3 regions of the Candidatus Brocadia sinica JPN1 genome follow, and region 3 is predicted to be linked to each of the others. Evidence: riboswitches for the same ligand, from Rfam matches in the RefSeq annotation. Region 3 holds a riboswitch; each other region holds the start of a gene.
What was found. Region 3 has a riboswitch for cyclic di-GMP ahead of BROSI_RS20590 (hypothetical protein). Riboswitches for the same ligand answer to the same signal wherever they lie in the genome.
Positions count from the first base shown of each region.

Region 1 (7,203 bases), 3.5 Mb from region 3:
TGCATCATTTGCATTTTTATAGAACCATGCAGCAATGGAAATCTCTTCATGATTCATACGGGAAATTGATACGTAATCGTTGATTCCATCAAAGCTTAATCCATTTCCACTCTTCCCGGTCGTCCATGCGGCTCCGTTCACAGCGCCATCATTACCGTTGCCAGACGCATCAGTTGCAATCGCTCCTGCCCCCTCATCAAACGGATAGTGGGCTACCATAGAGTCATTTATATTCGTCTCGACAGTTGTTAGCTCCTGGTTCGCTGAAATCTGGCTTAATGTCTGGACGGCGCCACTTGGCCAGAATATATTAATAGTATCTACCACACTTATATTCCCCAAACCAAAATGAAGTGGGGACACCCCCTGTGAATAAACTTCACCTCCATTCCCATTTAGCTGGCGTGTTTGAATCCCCTGAGAAGTATTTAATACTACCCTGGCGCCAATTCCTGATCGGTTACTCTTTGTGCCTACCAATTTAATTTTTATCCAGTTATTACCATTCCCAGGATTTTTGTAAAGTATTGCCTTCCCATTTGATAGAGGAAATCCCCATCCAAATCCGTTCGACAAAAACAAATCCAGATTTCCGTCATTATTAAGATCTCCCCATGCTGCGCCATAATGACGTCCAACTGCATTTACCGCCGCGCCAACTCCGGCCGTCCCAGTAATATCCTCGAAAGTTCCGTCTCCCAGATTACGATAGAGGGTATTTGTCCTGTTTCCCAGGACATCGCTTGCGTCTACAACATATAAATCTAAATACCCATCATTATCAAAATCTCCCCAAATTGCCCCACTATTATTGCCGATGTGTCCGGTACGTGATTCCTCGGTTACATCGGTAAAAGACCCATTTCCATTATTCCGATAAAGTGTTGATTTAAAATTTGTCTTTATTATAGGTGAATTAGTCTCCACTTGCGAAAAATTCCCGTCAGATATAATATGCCCCCAAAAACCAGGTCCAGATACACTTACAGTCTTAGTCCATTGTATATGCCATGTATTACCCGTTTCTTCTTTCCAAACGAAGAAGGCATTTTCTTTTCCAACATTAATCATCGGCATGCCGGTAACTTCATCGGAATTCAGAGTAAAAGGAATTGTGAGGGGATTTTTTCTATCCTTCCCAACGAATACAGAAGCGGTATTTTTCTGACCATTTATCCGGAGATCAAAAGTAATATTACTACCCGGCTCACATCGAAAGGTCACATCCCCGGGTTCGGTGAATCCAGCTAATGTATTACTAAAATCAATCCTTGTTTGATCCCAAAACAGTGCTCTATGATAATCATTATTGCCCCTGGCAACATAAAGGTCAATGAATCCATCATTATTATAATCCCCCCACGCAACACCCCTCACCGTTTCCTTGTTTCCAACAATAAAGGAATTATTCAGATTGTAGGCACCATTTCCATTATTGCGATATAATTTGCCCGCTTGCCACCCCCCCGCAAACAAATCCATATTTCCATCATTGTCATAGTCAGCAAAAGACATTATATAATCAAATAAATTAGTTAGTCCCGTTGAGGCCGTAACATCATAAAAAGATCCACTTTTATCGTTTTTATATACAACCCCTGTGCCTTCGTCGCCACCAAAAGACACAAACAAATCTAAATAGCCGTCATTATCATAATCTATCCAATTTGTCCCTCGGGCAGAAGTAATGTCAATGCCTGCCTGATTCGAAACATCCGTAAATTTGCCTGTGCCATCTCCTTCCCAAAGTTGACTACTATGATCAGTACCTATTCCACCACCACCGACGCCAATAAACAAATCTAGATTTCCATCGTTATTATAATCTCCTATAGCATACCCATGTCTATCAATTTGACTATCAGTCTTTATACCCGAGTCGTAAATTATATTCGTGAATGTTTCATCCCCCTTATTCTGGTAAAGCGAAGGTCGCCATGTGTGATGAGGGTCCACGATATCCAAATTACCATCATTGTTGATATCTCCCAATAAAGGATTTCCAAATGCATGCTTTTTAGTCTGCTCTAGCCCGGAGATCACTGAAATATCGTTAAATTGAACCGGACTAACCAGAGATGGCGATGGAGTCGCGGAAACTTCATCTGATGATAAACTCTCGCCAAACGAATTTACTGCTGTAACAACGAAATAATATAAAGTCCCATTATTAAGACCTGTCAGTTGATAGGGAGATGTAATTTGCTTTATTTGCATTCCTGCAAGAGTTATCCAGTTTGATTTATTTATTCCAGGGTGTCTTGAAAGATATATATTATAACCAGTTGCTCCAGCAACACTGCCCCACGACAGGTTAACCATGCCGCTTTCGGCTGTAACTTCCAGATTAGGGGGGATGCCAGGCACCTGTCCGTTTGCTTTCAATTCCACGATAAAATTAGAAATCAACGACGGGGTTAATATGATAGTTAATAAAATGAATCTTTTCATCATTGCTTTATCCTCAAAAAACAGATTTGTCCCTATAAATAATTACGATGTAAACAAAAAATATCCTTTATCCACCCGCTACACTTCGCACTTTTAAGTTCCTTTGCGGGCAAAACATCTCATAAGGCATTGTACAAGTCCTGGACTTCCTGACTGGTTAAGGGTTGATTGTAAAGGCGGACGTCGTCAATCTTGCCCTTAAAATAACCATTATTGCCGGAACCCCCTATTTTCATGTCAGGGTATTGAGTCGATGGCATAACCGTGTTTCCCGCCGGATGGTATTGGGTATTAACCAGCTGTCCATTTACATAGAGCTTCTGTTCCCCTGTAGCCTTGTTGTAAGTACCTGCAACGTGATACCAACTACCAACTGAATTGGCCAAATCCTTTATCGCGGTTTTCTGTGTCTTATTTCCACTTCCATCCTGCGTCACGAGAATAAATTGAAGCTTATTGGGAGTAGTTTTGTTAAATCTCAAATCAAACCCCTCCCGCAGTTGTACGTCTGAATTCCATTTATATCCACCGAATATGGCATCAACGCCTGTTGTATCATTTGCATTTTTATAGAACCATGCGGTAATGGAAATCTCGTCATGATTCATACGTGGAATTGATACGTAATCATTGATTCCATCAAGGCTTAACCCATTTCCACTCTTCCCAGTTGTCCATGTGGCTCCATTGATAGCGCCATGATTTCCATTGCCAGATGTATCAGAAGCAATTGTCCCGCCCCCTTCTTCGAACGGATAGTGAGCCTGCAGGCCAATACTAAGGGCATTGTACAAGTCCTGAACTTCCTGGCTGGTTAATGGTTGATTATAAAGGCGGACGTCGTCAATCTTGCCCTTAAAATAACCATTATTGCCGGAACCCCCTATTTTCATGTCAGGATATTGAGTCGATGGCATAACCGTATTTCCCGCCGGATGGTATTGGGTATTAACCAGCTGCCCATTTACATAAAGCTTCTGTTCCCCTGTAGCCTTGTTGTAAGTACCTACAACGTGATACCAACTACCAACTGAATTGACCAAATCCTTTATCGCGGTTTTCTGTGTCTTATTTCCACTTCCATCCTGCGTCACGAGAATAAATTGAAGCTTATTGGGAGTAGTTTTGTTAAATCTCAAATCAAACCCCTCCCGAAGTTGTACGTCTGAATTCCATTTATATCCACCGAATATGGCATCAACACCCGTTGTATCATTTGCATTTTTATAGAACCATGCAGCAATGGAAATCTCGTCATTATTCATACGTGGAACCGACACAAAATCATCAATTCCATCGAAACTCAACGCCCCCTCGCTTTTACCGGTTGTCCATGTGGCTCCATTGATGGTACCATTATTTCCGTAGATTGAAGAATCAATAGCAATCGTCCCGTTCCCTTCATCAAATTTATAGTACCCTACCATACCGGCTTTGAAAACTGTTATATTCACCACGCTAGAAGTCGCCGTTGCTCCATCGTTATCTGTTGCTTTTGCTGAGAGTACATAACTGCCAGCGGTTACATTGTTCCATGTGAGAATGTGAGGTTCGGAGGTTGTTTCACCAAGTTTTGTGCTCCCCGCGTAATACTCAACCTTGCTCACGACACCATCAATATCCGAGGCCGTTGCCGTTATCGTTATGTCCGTTGGCGTTGTAAATGTTGCCCCATTAGAGGGGTTGGTTATAGCCACAGTGGGCGACGCATTATCTCCCAAACCATCGGCCAGATTCCTCCCTCTCGAGAGTATTTCATTGGCGCCTCCTCCGGTCACTACAAATAAATATCCAGTGTAAGGCGAATGTGGCCGGGAAAACGTGGGAAAAAGCTCAAAGCCTGTTTTCCACAAAAGCTTTATAATGTCTATCTGCGATACAGGCGCTACCCTACCAAATCCTCTCCCATTTGCCACATTGTATACCCCCATAATAAACCACCCGTGATAATCCAGAGGCCCTGGTTGATCTATTTCGGTAATATTTTGGTAACCAACATCACCCGGGTACCGATCAAAATAAATATTGGGATAAATTACGTAACCTCTTTTCCACTCACTCGCGCCATATATTTCATACACCCCACTACTACTACCACCGCCTCCGGGAGACCCCTGGTCTACAATATTTGTACCATACCTTATATATTTCGTTTTTATATAATAACTATCTGGAAAGATCGATACCTCTGATACCTTTGCCCCATTATCCCACTCGAGTCGAACGGTCTTGACATCTGCCCCATCCTGTACAACATACGCAGTTGTTAGTGTACCACGATTAGCGCATGCATCAAGGTAAAGCCCTGCCTGATCCTCATTGACACTCTTGATCACCAGATCCTTGATCACATGTTCATAATGGTCTCCGCCAAAAAAACGCCCATATTTCAGTCTTATCTTACTATTCTCTAGAGATACTTCCAATGCTCCAGCTGTATCTGTCCCAATGCTAATACTTCCCCATTCTTGTGCAAAAGAGGGAAAAGACAGAATGAATAAAAATCCTAATATGCCGGTGAAAGAAATCGCCCCTAATATTAATTTATGTCGAATAGCCATTTTCTTACTCCTTAATTAACATTCAAATAAAAAAGCCTTACTGCAAAGATATTTATAAAAACATCTTCGGCAGTAAGGCTATCTTGTTTAAACTACTTCCCTGTATGTTTAAAGACCCTTTACTTTGCGTCCCCTGATTACTCAGGGTTTGCCCTTATCGTTCTGTTTTTCTTTATTTTTTGTTTCAAAAAGGTCGTTATTTTAAAATCACACAGATCATATTTTTTCTTTTTTAGCATAAATATTGTTTTATGTCAAGAAATAATATAATAAATTTTTACAATGCCGGTTTATTTATAACGAAGAACCTTTTCCTCTAAAATAGTTTTTATTTTATCGTCACATCATCAATCCATAGGGTTCCAGGCCCATAGAGCCTGAATTCTGCCCGCAAATATGCCGCATTGGATAGCGCCGTACCCTGAACGGTAATTTTCGTCCAACCCGACGTACCGCTTACCAGGCCAGATGATTTATAGCCTCCCAAATACTTTAAGGAGGAATCCCAGAAGTTTATGACAAGCTTTCCATATTGCTGTATATCGCTTGCCTTCATCCAGACAGAAGCTGTATAATAAGCGCCGGCGAAGGCCCCGATCTCTGTCGTTTTGCTCATCCAGCGCGCAAATGTTCCGATTGATTGGCCGGAAACTATTTTAAGGGATCGACTTCCGCCATGTGCGGCATCTGTCGTCCAGGTGAATGTTCCTTTGCCAGCAGTGAAGTAATTTACCATGGGGTCTGTTTCAAAGCCAGGATTGGGGGCAAGATTGGTTGTTGTGGAATTAGTAGTAAAGGACCTTTCACCTCCGTATTTGGTTCCGGAACTGTTTTTTGCCACCAGCCTGTAGTAATACGTCTTCGCTGCCGACAAGCCGTTTATGCCTATGCTTATTGCTGTGTCGCCTGAACTGCTGACACCCTGCGCCGATGACTTGCTGCCATATGTCCCGCTTATTGTGCCATACTCAAACCATGCTGTAGTTGATAAGCCATTGGCATTCACTGTGCCTCCCAACGTAGCGGAATTTGACGTCACATCGGTCGCTGACCCCGTCACAACCTTTGGAGGTATACCGGTTGATGTTGATACTGTAAAAATATATCCCCTCCCCTTCACCTGACCATTGGTTGCATCGACATCAATACTAACCCCACTCTTTAACCTTATTTCATCGCCAACTATTGCAACATCGGCGCTCCCATCCCCGGACTCAATAAAGTATCCATCGGCACGTTGTACCCCGGTGACCGTCTCACCCGCATTGAGTTTTACCACGCCGTTTTTCGTCACAAACACCACAAAGAGTTTTCCTGTCTTCGGCTGACGTGAATACATGACATCGCTGCTGGCATAACTCTTTGTGCTCCGATACACACTGCCATCCCATGAACGATCGGTGAGAGGAACATTATTTAAATTGTCCCAATTCGGCAAACACCGTATGAGTTTAAGTCTGGGATAGACTTCCGTGATGTTCTGAAAGCTCGGCATATTTCCCGTGCCGCCGAACCGCAGGAACCAATTATACCATGCCCTGTTGATACCAGCATTGGCCGCATAAAGACGATTTTCATACTCGTCGACACTGTTGGGCTGACTGATGCCCATCATATCTTTCGTAATAGCCAATCCTGAATTAAAAATAGCGCTATCATCTACAAATTCCGTACTAGAGCTTTCCTGTGAAATCATATCAGGGGTTAATTCATCTTTGTCTGTACGATCTTTTATCTGATTTATCCATCCCCAGTACACATCATATGGCTCTACGATCCATTTAGCATTAGGAAATTCAGCCAGCATTCTTGCCTTCAATTGTTTGAAAAAAGCAGCTTTCCCATCTTGATATGTTGCATATTCATGCGTTATAGTTCCGTGTAGTAAACCAGACTCTGTCCCCGTCCAATTGGACAAGTAAGTTACTTTGTTACGTCCACTTACCCAACAATAAAAATAACCATCAAGAGGGGATTCATCATACATATGTCCGGCAAAGGTAAATGGCAAGCTTACATCTTCATAGTCATGGCACATAGCTATAACTCCCTCAACAACCATATCGATAACCGCCTGTTGCTGAAAATCCCAAAGTGGATTAAATTCCGTTGATGTGCCCTGAAACCAGCCCGTTGCTATATTGTCCGGAAACGGATCATAGCTCTTCCACGTCATATACTGATTGTAAAA
Region 1 covers NZ_BAFN01000001.1:36,982-44,184, forward strand. Annotated here, with positions in the region: gene BROSI_RS00130 (FG-GAP-like repeat-containing protein) at 1-2,454, opposite strand, end outside; gene BROSI_RS00135 (LamG-like jellyroll fold domain-containing protein) at 2,571-5,012, opposite strand; cyclic di-GMP riboswitch class I at 5,078-5,175, opposite strand; gene BROSI_RS00140 (hypothetical protein) at 5,341-7,203, opposite strand, start outside.
Region 1: another riboswitch for cyclic di-GMP. It lies ahead of BROSI_RS00135 (LamG-like jellyroll fold domain-containing protein); the one in region 3 lies ahead of BROSI_RS20590 (hypothetical protein).

Region 2 (7,203 bases), 950 kb from region 3:
GGACGCCGGCGCCATCTATGAAGACAAAGAAGTGCTTGTTGACGGCAACCTTGTCACATCAAGACAACCTTCTGATTTACCAGCTTTTTTGCGGGAGACGATGAAATTGTTGAAAAGTATATCGTCATGAATAATGCAACGGGAAATATCAATATTTATTATTTAACAGGCTATCCAATGACGTGTTTATCCAATCGGTAATATACCCGATATTGATAATTATTTCCAGACAAACAATATATGCCGTATACATCTATTGGGACAATTGTATTTTCGAACAATCTGTCAAAATCCCATACGCAAGATCTTATTTTTTAACCTTAACATTTAAGTAAGTTTTTAATCCATTTGCGTCAAATTCAACCGTTGCCCTGCCTTTCTTCTTTTTTGCAGTTATTTCAAACACGGCCTGACCATTGGAATCTGTCAATTGACTTTCCGGCGAAACTGATATTCTTTTCCATCCATTTTTAGAAATAATCTCCGATGTAACAGTCACACCCTCAACCAGACATCCAGTTTCTCCTTTCACAGTCACAGTTACATCATCACTGTTATTTGACGTAAGCGTTAACCCGGATGGAAACACGTCTATCGACTCTGCCTCACAAGGTGCAACGGTAATGGTGCGGGTGGACGGCGTCGGATCGGCAAGACCCAGGGTATCTGTCACCGTAAAGCTTACCTTAAAAGCGCCCGCCGTATTAAATTGTTTCAGACCGGGATCTTCTTGCGCTGAATCGGAAATACCTGATCCACTCCCAAAACTCCACAGGTAGTTCAACGGAGTGTTGTTATCAGGGTCCGTACCCGTACCGGTAAAATTCACCGAACCTCCCACATTGATCGTCATATCTCCACCGGGTGTATCTATTACCCCATTGGGTGCCTGATTGGGCAACTGCACCGTGATGGTATCGTAGAGAGTCATCGTATTATTTGAAGTGTAATCATCGTCTTCGAATCCATCGACTGTAACCATTGCTCCTACATAATAAGTACCTGGTGGGATATCACTTGGTATAGTCATTGTATATGTATCGACGTTATACGCTTCTCCAGTAGATGTAGTCCAATAGTAATATCCACCCATTTGATAGTCTTTAGTGCTAATAGTTCTATTTGTTGATAAATAGAATCGAATTCTTAGGTCAGAAATATCATTATAACACATGTTTTCTACAGTAACATCTTCTATAGTAATGTTTTCCCCTGCAAAATAAGAACTTTTATCTGTTTCAGCATTATGTAATCCATCGGAAGCATAATATGACTCAACACCAACATCTACAACATCTAAAATGCCTGTCTGGCTATCATATGCCCTGCGAATTAAATATGCATCAGGGTGATGTATGCCTCTTCCATTTTCTACAATATCAAAATAGTATGGGTGCATGACAGAGAGGTAGTCATAGTCATATGTTTCTTCATAAATTCCTTGTTGATAACCCCAGGAATGTCCCACTTCATGATTAACAGCTGGACGATACAGTATAACATCATAATTACCCAAAGCATAATCTTCGTCATCCGTCCAAGAATAGGCATTATTAAATGCAATATCTGTCTCTAAGATTTCAGTACAGTTATAATAATCCCAGGAGTAAGTTATGCACACAGCAAGACCGCTTCCCCAATTAAACCCATATGCATTATATAACTGTGAGTCATCAAGAAAACCCACAAATTCATTTACACCGTTATTCCCTCGGTCATTCCCATCATCAGCATATTTTCTGTAAATATCCATAAAATTATTCCACATAGACACACTAAACTCATTGTCATCGTAACAAAACCAATCCTCAGGAACCTGCTCCATAACAATTGGCAAAGATTGAATGCCGCAATAACCTAATGTCCCCCCTTTAGGAACCGGAACAGTTTCAGAATATACCCTGGCACGTTTATCAGATTCGCCTGTAACTTCTAATATAGTTGTATTATTTCCTTTTTCACCAAGAGTCGGCAACTTCTGTCTAACTATTGATTTAAAGTCTTCGACTTCCATTTTCCCATTTTGTCTCCTATAAAATCGCCCCTGACTACCTCTTTTTAACCTTTTTTTCCCCAGATGTGTCTTAAGTGCGATATTCTTAATGAAGTCAACAAATTCTTTCAAACTCAGTAACTGAAGTTCATCATCGGTTCTTTTACTTAAGATATCCGATTGCCTAACAGAATCGTTTGGGTTAGAAGGACTCGGTAATTGAGACTTAAACCTTTCAGATATTTGTTCCTTTGGTTCTTCTTCAATTATTCTACCATTTTTAATATGCGAAACACGTTTTCTACTGACCTTGATTCCTTCCGTATTTATGCCAACAACGGCCTTCTTCGATGGAGTTAAGAGATATTCCTTCTGGGAATCCATATCGTGTATTATTTCGAATAGACCTTGTCTTCCTCCTACAACAGGGTTCATATAAACCTTCCCATCGTCTTGTAGAAACATAAGATAGCGATGTCCCTCCTGCAAAATTGGCGCATCGTTTACACGCATTCCTTTATCACCAACCTGCCCCCCTGCATATGACAGCTGAATTTCAGAAAATTTTTTCTGCTTAGAACGCTCTGTTTCATGAACAATTTCAATATCAGTAAAATACACTTCAGTAATAATAAATTCTTTATTGTTAAACTGGCACATTTGACGATCTACTGTACCGATACAAATAAGATCGGCAGTTTGTGCAATTTCCGCAATACTCAGACTAACTTCCATAGCTGTGACTTGCATATAATTCCCTGTAAGGTTTATTCCTACAACTACAATAAACAATAAAAACCATTTTAAAAACCAGTAATTTATTTTCTTCATTTTATCCCCTTGAATTTATTAAGGTATCCGTGACTATCATTATTCAAAGCTACACCTGTAACTTCTGCCAATTTAGCAGTTCTTACACTATAAAACTTGGCCGCATTGATAAAAGCATCCATCGCAATTGCTCTTAAAGCAGATGCATTTGCACTTTTTTCTGTCCTGTCTACTATCTCTGCATACATTACAGTTTCATCGTTTGGATACTCTTTTCGTGAGGTGTACCCCATTGTCTAAGTATTCGACAGAGCTTCCGGCAAAGTTTCTCTATATCCATAAAACAAAAAAGCCTTACTGCAAAAATGTCCATCAAAACATCTTCGGCAGTAAGGCTGTCTTCCAAAATATAACACTAAACCCTTAACTCTCTACTCTCAACTTTGTTGAAGACCCTGTTACTTTGCGTCCCCTGATCACTCAGGATTTGCCCTTTTCGTTATCCTTTTTGTAGGAGGATTTAATAGTTTTTATAATCGCTGTCAAATAAAAAATAAAATTTTAAATCATAGATCAGATTAAACAACGCCTTTGAAAAATACCTTAAGAAAATGTTAATAGCATAAAGTGTACCATAATTAGGACAAAAGAATTATTATGCTATATTAATCTGAAGTAATATATTATTATATATTTATGCATAGTACAAAGATTGAATTGGATATCTGAAAGATGGGGAAAAGTATGACATGGCACATAAGTGTGCCTTCACACTTATGTGCCATGTCACACTTTTTTCTTGAGGAAGACTCAATTCATTTATCATTTAAGACGGTGACCCTTTGCCCCCTTCCACCCACATAAATTTGAAATAAAGTAACAATTTAGTTTTTTGAAAAATTCCAACAATAACAATGTTTTACATACCGTAATAGGGGCAGACTTGAAACCTGCCCCTACAATAAATACCATTCATGCAGGATTTCAAAAAGCTACATTAATACGAAATAAATGGTAGGCGAGCCTACCCTACAAGGCGGCTCATAGCCCATTATTATAGAGATACATCACATCCAGACCAGTCAATTCCAACTTATAAAGCCTGACATTATCAATGACGCCGTTAAAATAGCCTGAATTCACCCGCGAATACCCTATTCTCATATCAGGATACGCCGTTAATGGTACGACTGTATTTCCTGCCGGATGGGTTTGCGTATTCACCAATGCGCCATTTACATAGAGCCTCTGCTCGCCCGTCGTCTTGTTGTAGGTGCCTGTAGCATGGTGCCAGCTTCCCACTGAATTGCCTAAATTCCATTGGGCCGTTCTCGTGGTCCTTGCACCGCCACCTTCCTGTGTCACAAGGACAAACTGGAGGGTATTGGGGGCACCTGCGGGAAACCGTAATTCAAACCCCTCACGGAGTTGCAGATTTGAGTTACTTCTGAACCCGCTAAATATGGTATCATTGCGGATGGTATCTTTAGCATCCTTATAGAACCATGCAGAAATGGAAATCTCGTCCTGGTTGATTCGGGGGATTGACACATAATCATCTACCCCGTCAAAACCCAGTCCAGTTCCATTTATCCCCGCCGTCCATATCGCCCCTCCATTGACTGCACCGTGGTTACCGTTGCCTGACGAATCATTGGCGATCGTCTCCGCCCCTTCATCAAGGGTGTAGTGTGCCAGCAGGACACCGGTAAAGGCGTTGTATAAGTCATGGATTTCCTGATCACTCAAGGGTCGATTGTAGAGGCGAACGTCATCGATGATACCATTGAAATATCCGTTTTTAACCCTCGAATGCCCCATCCTCATATCGGGATAAAATGTCAACGGCACAACGGTATTTCCCGCCGGATGGGTTACGGTACGGACCAATTCTCCATTGACATACAACCTCTGCTGACCTGTCGTCTGGTTGTAAGTGCCTACGGCATGATACCAACTACCAACGGAGTTACGCAGGTTCCTTCGGGCAATTTGCATCGTCTTGTTTCCGACTCCATCCTGTGTCACGAGGACGAACGCAAGGGTGTCGGGGGTGCTTGAATCAAACCGCAATTCAAACCCCTCCCGCATTTGCAGATCTGCATTGTTCCTGAATCCGCTGAAGATGGCATCATTGCGGATGATATCTTCAGCATCCTTATAGAACCATGCACTCACAGAGACCTCGGCGCTGTTTATCAGGGGGATTGACACATAACTACTCGTACCGTTAAAATCCAACCCGCCTCCGTCCTTGCCAGTTGTCCATGTTGCCCCGCTGATGGTGCCGTCATTGCCATTGCCTGAATAATCATAAGCAGCCGTCCCCATTCCCTCATTAAAGGTATAAATACTCAGGGCGCCGGAGGAATTGCCCGTGAATGGCGACAAGAGCCACGGGGTATAGTCTACAAGGCCACTAACGCTATCGCCTGTCCCCGGACCGGCGCCGGAAGGGCCGCTTGCATCACCCCACCAGTTGTTCTCCGCATTTATGGCAACAGCGCTACCCTGGTTAAGAATACCATGGTAAAGATTGCCGGTGATGTTGCAATGGTTTATAACGGGATTGGCGTCATTAGACAGAACACCATATTTATTATCTTGTATATTCGAGAAGGTTATGGATGGCGCGGCTCCAACCGATGTGTAAATACCACCGGTATCATTGTTTCTTACCGTGCAATGCTGAATGGCAGGCGAGGCATCTTGACAGGTAATTCCCATTGTTGCATATTCTACAATGCAGTGCTCCATGATTGTGCCTGCATCATAGGTGTCAGGTCCAAATGTTATCCCACTCCAATTTCCTGGTACAGGGGTTGCCGCGCTGGAGGTAAAAGTAATGGGCTTATCACTGGTTCCATGTGCATTTAAAGCGCCTTTGTGAAAAATGAGTCCTCCCGGGCTATTAAATTTCACCACACACCCTGGTTCTATGGTCAAGGTAGCTGTTGAATATAGACCGATATTCAAAAAACCACTAATTTCATAATCAAATCCATCCTTTGGCCAGGTGGCGTCTGGGGCGCCGAAGTAGTCCAATCCTCCGGAAATTGATATAGCATCCGTCCCGTTACCGCTTCCGGTATTCCCGCCGCCAAGAAAGCTGGCTGTATACGCCGTAACGCGGATGGGATACCAACCGTTATTATTCCAGACATTATTTGCTATGGTACAACCAGGTAAGGCATTGCTAAATTCCATACCATAAGTTACACAATTACTAATGGTATTATCGCTGATATTTGGCAACGGACCATCCCCCCCAACTCGAATACCCATACCACACGCTGAAATCGTGCAGCGCTGTATGGTTGGCGAAGAGCCACTCAAAACCTCGATACCAGTACCGTTAGCATTGTTTATCGTGCAATGCTGAATATTCGGCGAAGAATTGTTGCTAAGGTAGATACCCTCGGTGGTATTTTCTATCGTACAATCTTGAATAACCGGGGAACTATCAAACTTACATAGAACACCACGTCCGCAATGTCTGATCGTACAGTTTTGAAAAAGGGGGAAAGGTACTGCGTTGTCCGTACAAAGAACCGCATCAGTCGCATATTCAATGATACAATTGCTCATACTTACCCCGCCGGTACTCTCCTCAAATCTTATCCCACGCCAATCACCCGGCGCCGGGATTGCCTGATTAGAGGTAAAGATGATGGGATTGCCAATGTCCCCATTCGCATTTAAACAGGCGCCTTTTACCTGGTATTGACCAGTGGATATGTATGCATTGCCATCAAATTTTACGACACATCCTGGCTCTATTGTCAATATAACTACACCCTCTACCGTGGGATCAAGTATTACATATCCCTGGACGATGTGGGGGTTATCGGCAGCGTACCAGGTGGTTTCACTTTGTTGGATTATTTCGTTCGTGTGATACACAACAGCAAAACTGCAGGCAGGCAGGGTAAAAATGAAGATACCTACAAAAACGGTTAAGACACAAAATACTGAAAGCCATTTTTTTATACCTTCCATGTTGCGTCCTCCTCCTATCTGACAAAAGGTTTTATAAAAACAGACGACCATTGGAAATTATTAAAAAAACTAAATTGATAAAGACGACTAAAGGATTGCCAATTGCCGGATACCCTGTTTGACATACGCTATCACGCGGTTGCATACGGATAGCATACGGATTAAGGATTTTTTCAGAAAAGTTGTAAATATTGGTCAATTACAGCTTTATATTCTGTCGCTATACGAATAAAATCTGATGGGTGCGCTATCGCTTCACCCATCCTACTAGATTATGTAGGATGGGTTAAACGAAGTGAACCCATCATTCCCAATGTTTCGTCGTTTTTCATGCAGGATGGGTCAGGCGGAGCAGAGTCATCAACATAATAACCATTTTACATAATCTCATTCAAAATCCATTTCTTCAATCGTTTCAGGTTCGCTGCTCCCCCAATCCC
Region 2 covers NZ_BAFN01000001.1:2,634,935-2,642,137, reverse strand. Annotated here, with positions in the region: gene BROSI_RS11960 (type 1 glutamine amidotransferase domain-containing protein) at 1-130, shown strand, start outside; gene BROSI_RS11955 (PKD domain-containing protein) at 308-2,824, opposite strand; gene BROSI_RS11950 (hypothetical protein) at 2,821-3,057, opposite strand; cyclic di-GMP riboswitch class I at 3,147-3,266, opposite strand; gene BROSI_RS11945 (LamG-like jellyroll fold domain-containing protein) at 3,806-6,763, opposite strand; gene BROSI_RS11940 (REP-associated tyrosine transposase) at 7,151-7,203, opposite strand, start outside.
Region 2: another riboswitch for cyclic di-GMP. It lies ahead of BROSI_RS11950 (hypothetical protein); the one in region 3 lies ahead of BROSI_RS20590 (hypothetical protein).

Region 3 (7,203 bases):
TGTTCAACAGAATTCTCACAAGCACAGTGCAGCACGATCCGAACAAAACTGCTCAAGATTGGCGCACAGGTAAAGGTGAGTGTAAGGAGAATCGCAGTTTGCCTGTCCAGTGCTTATCCCTATAAAGAAGTCTTTCAGCGCGCTTTTCAAAACATTCGTAAAGCGTATCCAATGCTCTGTTGAAGTTCAAAAAAGATTTACCATTGTAAGTATGATTGCTAAGCCGGACGGGAGCGCTACGCCCCAAATACGCCTTTTGATAGCATCTCCCGGGTTTTTATCAATAAAACGATGAGGATATTCAATGTTGATGCATAAAAGCAGAAAAATCAGTCTTGGATACCAAACTCATTATGTATTTTGAAACCTTTTGATATTACAAATTACCCTCTGTGAAAAATGCGGGTTAGACCATGCATACCCGTGTGGAGTCAATGATCCAATTCCAAAGTTCGCTTCCACAGCACTTCCTTTGACTTTAATATATCGGTTATTGGAAGATGTCGCCTCGAAATGGGCAATACCGGTAGCAGAGGCATCTGGTGCAGTACTTACTACATGGAGTTTCTGTGCAGGATTTGTTGTACCAATGCCGACATTGCCGGGAACATAAACATCTCCATTATCATAGATGGAAAACCTTTCATCACACATTCCTCCGGAACATGGATTTGTAAAATCATAAGACCAGAAACTTAATTTATCACCATATACACCGGTCATATTATAAATAATCCATCTATATGCACTTCCAGGAGTTGTTTTTGTTGTATTAACAATAGCATAATGTGCACTTCCTACATCACCTGAACCAGATATTTTACAAGCTCCCGACACATCAAGTTTAGCATTAGGAGCTGGAACTCCAATACCAATATTCCCATTGTCAAAGATCGTTCCCGTAACAAGTTGAGAACCGTTCCATTTGGAAACATAGTTCGTGGTATTTGTACCCACTTGAGGATCAACCTCAGAAACAATACCAACCTGGTCACCATCAGCAATATCAGGAGGTATGCTTGATACCTCACCCCAACTCACCCCATCCTTCAAATTTGCGGGAACTGTGGGATCACTCTCAGTAGTAATCCCGACATCATCCCCATCGTCCAATCTAGGAGGCCTGCTGCCAATCTCACCCCAGCTTATTCCGTCCTTCAAGCTTGCAGGAATTGTGGGGTCTGTCTCAGTAAAGCTGGTTAAGTATCCTGCGGTAGCATGATCCCCCCATCCAAATGCCGTATTCCAGTTACCAATATCAGCAACTGAAATCCCCGATGCAATGCTATCGCTATAAACAGGATCTGTCTCTGTCACAGTCACTCCCGTAAGCCCGGAACCATCGCCCATAAAGGAAATAGCATTAACGGTACCTATAACTTGCATTGTTGTTGGTAGTTCTGTCCGACCCACGTTAACATTTACGCTGTTTAAAGTAATGGGACGAAAATTACCTGTTGAAAGCTCTAAACCATAATTATGAGAAAAGTAAACATCGTCGCTCTCGCTTTTTCTCCCAATAATAAAACCACCGGCACCACCAGACAATACAATCCTTCCCATATTGTTTGCAGCATCTAAAATAACGCCCTGGTTTCCAGTCACATTGCCATCCACAACCAATTTATTATTAGCACCACTTATCAAAACAGACCCGGCAACATTCAAGGGGGTGCTAGGATTCTCAATTCCAATACCAACATAACCATTGGCTTTATCATAATAAACCTCAGCACCAGCAGCATTTCCATTGTCATTATAGGTGATTTGCTTAGTTATGCCTGCAATTGGTCCCGGAAGCCATTGAGGCCCCTGCGCGCCAGTTTCACCTTGCGGCCCCTGTGGCCCTATGGGTCATATCGGCCCTGCCATACCCTGGGGACCTTGTTCCCCTTGCGGGCCTTGTGCTCCTGTTTCACCCGAATACCCTGTGTGGCCCCTGCGGACCTGGAGGCCCCTGAGACCCTTCCGGTCCAACCAACCCGGTCGTATCACCAACCCACTGACCGGAATTGTTAATAATGGAAATACCGTTAATCCCGATGTTTCCCCACACATCCAGTGTCGCGTTGGGGTCAGCTGTGCCGATACCCACCTTTCCATCTCCACGGAAACGGGCGATCGTGCTATCGTTTGTTTTCTCCGTTATAGAAAAACCACTGTCTGCGCTATTGTCTTTTAGTTCTGAACCCATATCCTTTGCATAACCGTACTTACTTATCCCCGACAAAAGTACCATAACAACTATTAGCCAGTACTTATGCATTTTATTCCTGCTCCTTTCCACAATCATTGCCGATATAACATTACATTAAAAATAAGTTCATTCATATAACACAGGATATACCTTATGTTTTCATGTACTCAATACCATGAAAAAGTTTCTTTGGGGCATTTCTCCTCTCTTAAAAAATGTATTCAACGAAAACAAATCTTTTAAGGTCCAGTTAAGTATGCTGGTTAAAACGAGAGCAAAACTTAAAACCGCCTTATGTTTACCAAAACGTCGGGTTTCGTTCCTCAACCCAACCGTTGAGCCCATTTGTCGCACCTTGCGCCAAAAACTCACCACGAAGCTTCCACAGTGGCTAAACACAATGATTCAACTCTACCCTTTTTCAAAGAGCAAAATTGTTACAATGTTTCTTAAAACAAAAAAGCCTTACTGCTAAAAAATGTTTGTAAAAAAACATCTTCGGCAGTAAGGCTATCTTTCTGCTGCTGCTGCTGCTGCTGCTGGAGTTTCTTCGTCGTGCAAACCCAGAGACCCTGTTACTTTGCGTCCCCTGATCACTCAGGGTTTGCCTTTGTCGCTATATTTTCTTCACTATTTTACATATTTTGGTATTTCTCAAAACTCAAGTAATCTACCAATAATATTTTCCCTGTCAAGAAAATAGTGGGCATTTGTTTCGGACTTCGTCGTGAGCGCTCAGTCGAACGATTTCGATTTTGAATTTGAAGGGATTTTTAAAATGAAACATAACGATTCAGCAGACTTTTGCCTACAACCACTACGAGTGAATAAAATATTGATTACATAATCCCAAAGGAATGACATGATTATAGAAAAAAACACACCAGAATATTCAACCCCGTAGGGGTGAAATATTGCGAAAACAATGATACTATATCACCCCTACGAGGTTAACAACACTGGTATAACGATATTCTATAATCATGTCATCCCTTCGGGATTATTCTGTCTGTCCGTTTTCCCTGTTGGTTCCTAACTATTCTAAGAAAACATTCTCTGTCAGTTTCGCTGAATAGTTACAGGAGACATCATAACGCAGCACAACCGCAACCAAAATGAACCACCCCCTTTATCCCCTCCTTTGCAAAGAGGGGATTGAGGGGAGGTAAAAAACTTATAAAAAAAGGAAGTTTTTATACAGGAAACCGTCATGAACCGAAGACTCACAAAAGGGTATGAAAATGTTTGTTTTTTTAGACATTTGATTCTATTTTCGTACCAATACTATAAACATCCTTATTCATTTCATCCTTACGTATATCATCCGCACGGTGAAATATCCGATAAAGCACCGGAAGTACCAGCAAGGTGAGGACAGTTGATGATATAATTCCGCCGATCACTACTGTAGCAAGTGGACGCTGCACTTCTGCCCCCGTTCCGGTAGCCATCGCCATCGGAAAAAACCCTAAAGAGGCAACGAGGGCGGTCATCAGTACCGGACGCAGACGTGTAACTGCACCCTGAAGAATGGCATGGTCGAGGGGATTGCCCTCCGAACGCAGTTTGGTGATAAATGAGATCATGACAAGTCCATTTAATACTGCCACACCGGAGAGCGCTATAAACCCTACACCAGCCGAAATCGATAATGGAATTCCCCTGAGCCAGAGTGCAACTATCCCCCCGGTCAGGGCAAAAGGAACACCTGTGAAGACCAAAAGGGCATCTTTTATGGTTCCAAATGTGATAAAAAGCAGGAAAAAGATCAATAAAAGTGCCACGGGAGTGACAATTTGCAAACGTTTCTTTGCCGACATCATCTGCTCAAATTGTCCTCCCCAGGTAATCCAGTAGTTCGCCGGGATAGTGACATCCTTTTTGATCTTTCTTTCAGCCTCCTCCACAAACGAACCCATGTCACGACCACGCACATTTGCCGTCACGACAACCCGGCGCTTGCCGTTCTCCCTGCTGATTTGGTTAGGACCAGGTTTAATGTTAAATTCCGCAATAGAGCCAAGCGTTATATAACTCGGTCGTTTGCTTTCCTTAGAATGCGCTGCGAATAATACGCCCGTATCCAATCCACCCCCACTCTCCGGCAATGGAATCGGCAATCTCTTGAGCGCCTCCACATTACTGCGCATATCATCAGGCAGGCGTACCATGAGTTCGAACCTCCGATCCCCCTCAAAAATATTCCCTGCACTCTTCCCCCCAATTGCAACCTCTATTACCTCCTGCACATCAGAAATGTTAAGACCGTATCGCGCCATTTCTTTGCGATTCATCTGAATGGTCAGAACCGGCAGACCTGTCACCTGCTCTACTTTCACATCCGAGGCCCCCGGTATTTTCTCAAAGGCTCTGGCGATTTTTTCCCCGGTTTCAAGCAAGACTTCCATGTCGTCTCCAAATACCTTCACTGCCACATCGCTTCGCACTCCAGCGATAAGCTCATTGAAGCGCATCTGGATCGGCTGGGTAAATTCATAATTGTTGCCGGGAATTTTTTTGAGATACTCCTCAAGTTCATGTATCAACTCTTCTTTTAACTTATGAGAGTCAGGCCAATCTGACCGTGGTTTTAGCATAACAAATGTATCGGCTACACTTGGAGGCATAGGATCAGTAGCAATCTCTGCGGTTCCTATTTTGGAAAAAACAGTATCCACCTCCGGGAATTCTTTTATCTTTTCTTCAAGGACATGTTGCATCTCTACCGCTTGTGATAAGCTTGTCCCCGGAATACGGAGGGCATGGATTGCCATATCTCCTTCATCCAGACTTGGTATGAATTCACTTCCCATACGCGTCATTAAAAGTCCGCTCAGGACAACAATCACGCCTGCGACTGTTATAACAAATCCCTTATTCTGCATAGCCAGGCTTAAAACAGGAATATAGGTTTTCTTAGCCCATCGCACAAAAAAGTTTTCCTTTTCGGATAGTTTTCCGGAAAAGAACAACGCCACAGCGGCAGGAATAAATGTCACGGAAAGAACCATTGCGCTAAATAAGGCAACAATCACAGTAAATGCCATGGGATAAAACATCTTCCCCTCAACTCCTGTCAGGCTCAGGATTGGTAAATAAACGATCATAATGATTAACTCACCAAACATGGTTGCTCTCCGTACTTCCTTTGATGCCTCAAAAACAACCCCAAACCGCTCCTGGCGTGTTAATAACCGTCCAAGCCGGTGTTGTTCCTCTGACAACCTGCGAATGCAATTCTCAACGATAATTACAGCGCCATCAACAATGATTCCAAAGTCTAATGCCCCGAGGCTCATAAGGTTTGCGCTCACCTTGTTGCTTACCATCCCGGTAACAGTAAATAACATGGATAATGGTATAACAAATGCCGTGATGAGGGCCGCCCGTATATTCCCCAAAAAGAGAAATAGAATAGCAATGACCAAAAGGGCGCCTTCAGCCAAATTCTTCTTCACGGTATGTATGGTTTTTTCTACAAGGGTAGTGCGGTCATAGACCGTTTTAGCCACCACACCCGCGGGCAGTGTATGGTTCACTTCAACCATCTTATCAGCCACCATTCTTGATACTGTCCGACTATTTTCGCCCATAAGCATAAAGACCGTACCCAGGACAACCTCTTTCCCGTTTTCCATAGCAGCACCTGTTCTGAGTTCTTTCCCTAACAAAACCTCCGCTACGTCTTTGATATAAATGGGTACCCCTTTGTAATTCCCAATAATAATCTGCCGAATATCCTCTATGTCGACCACCTGGCCGGGGGCTCTGATCAGATACTGTTCTCCGCTGTGTTCGATATACCCTGCACCAATATTGGCATTATTTCTGGCAAGGGCCTGAAGAACGTCATGAAATGACAATCCATATGCAATCAGTTTATCAGGGTATGGAGTTACATGATATTGTTTCTCGTAACCGCCGATGGTGTTTACTTCAGTAACCCCAGGAATGTTACGGAGTTGAGGTCTGATAACCCAGTCCTGAATGGTTCTTAAATCGGTGGATGTATACGGTGTCCCATCCGGTTTTAGAGCGCCTGCTTTTGACTCAACTGTCCACATAAAGATCTCGCCAAGTCCCGTTGCAATCGGCCCCATAAGCGGATCAACACCAGGCGGCAGTTTTCCCTTTATTTCCTGGATACGCTGGTTAATCAATTGTCGGGCAAAGTAAATATCTGTTCCATCTCGAAAAATAACTGTCACCTGTGAGAGCCCATACCGCGACAACGAACGAGTTTCCATTAAGCCAGGTATACCAGCCATTGATGTCTCAACAGGAAAAGTAATACGTTGTTCGACCTCAAGTGGAGAGTATCCCGGGGCCTCTGTATTAATCTGAACCTGAACATTGGTAATGTCAGGCACTGCATCTATGGGAAGTTTCTGATAATTATACCCACCAAAAACTGCAATAACCATGATTGCTATAAGGACTACCCATCGTTGGCGGATTGAAAATTTTAATATTCGCTCAAGCATACTTCACCTTCTTTTCTTAAAAGTTCAGCATTATTAGTGACAAAAACTAATCTTAGCCAATATCTGCTTTCTTTTGCTTCTTTTCTGCAAATCTTTATTCTAAAAAGAAATCTTTCTTACTCAGCGATTCGTTAGCTTCAATGTAATTGGCTCCTACAGAACCTGATGCATTTATTAGTTACTTCTCATCTTCAATATTGACAATGATCTTAGGTAGTTTTCTCACAAAACTTCTCACACTTTTAGCAAATAAAAATGTTCGTTCCTCTAAATCATATTGTCGAGGATTTTTGTTATTGCTCATTGAAGTTTATTTCGGATTTCGAATTTCGAAATTCTGTTTTTGCATTTTCGAATTTGTACTTCGGATTTATCTTTAGCTAATGATCATGCGTTGCCCCTGCCTTACCGAGATCAGCCTTGAGGATAAAACTATTGCTGGCAACATATCGCTCACCCGGAAAAAGACCATGCAATACCTCAACCCATCGCCCGTCATTCCGCCCTAACTCCACCGGGCGG
Region 3 covers NZ_BAFN01000001.1:3,580,967-3,588,169, reverse strand. Annotated here, with positions in the region: gene BROSI_RS16420 (IS1380 family transposase) at 1-183, shown strand, start outside; gene BROSI_RS20245 (hypothetical protein) at 352-1,605, opposite strand; gene BROSI_RS20590 (hypothetical protein) at 1,916-2,266, opposite strand; cyclic di-GMP riboswitch class I at 2,695-2,816, opposite strand; gene BROSI_RS16400 (efflux RND transporter permease subunit) at 3,451-6,681, opposite strand; gene BROSI_RS16395 (efflux RND transporter periplasmic adaptor subunit) at 7,062-7,203, opposite strand, start outside.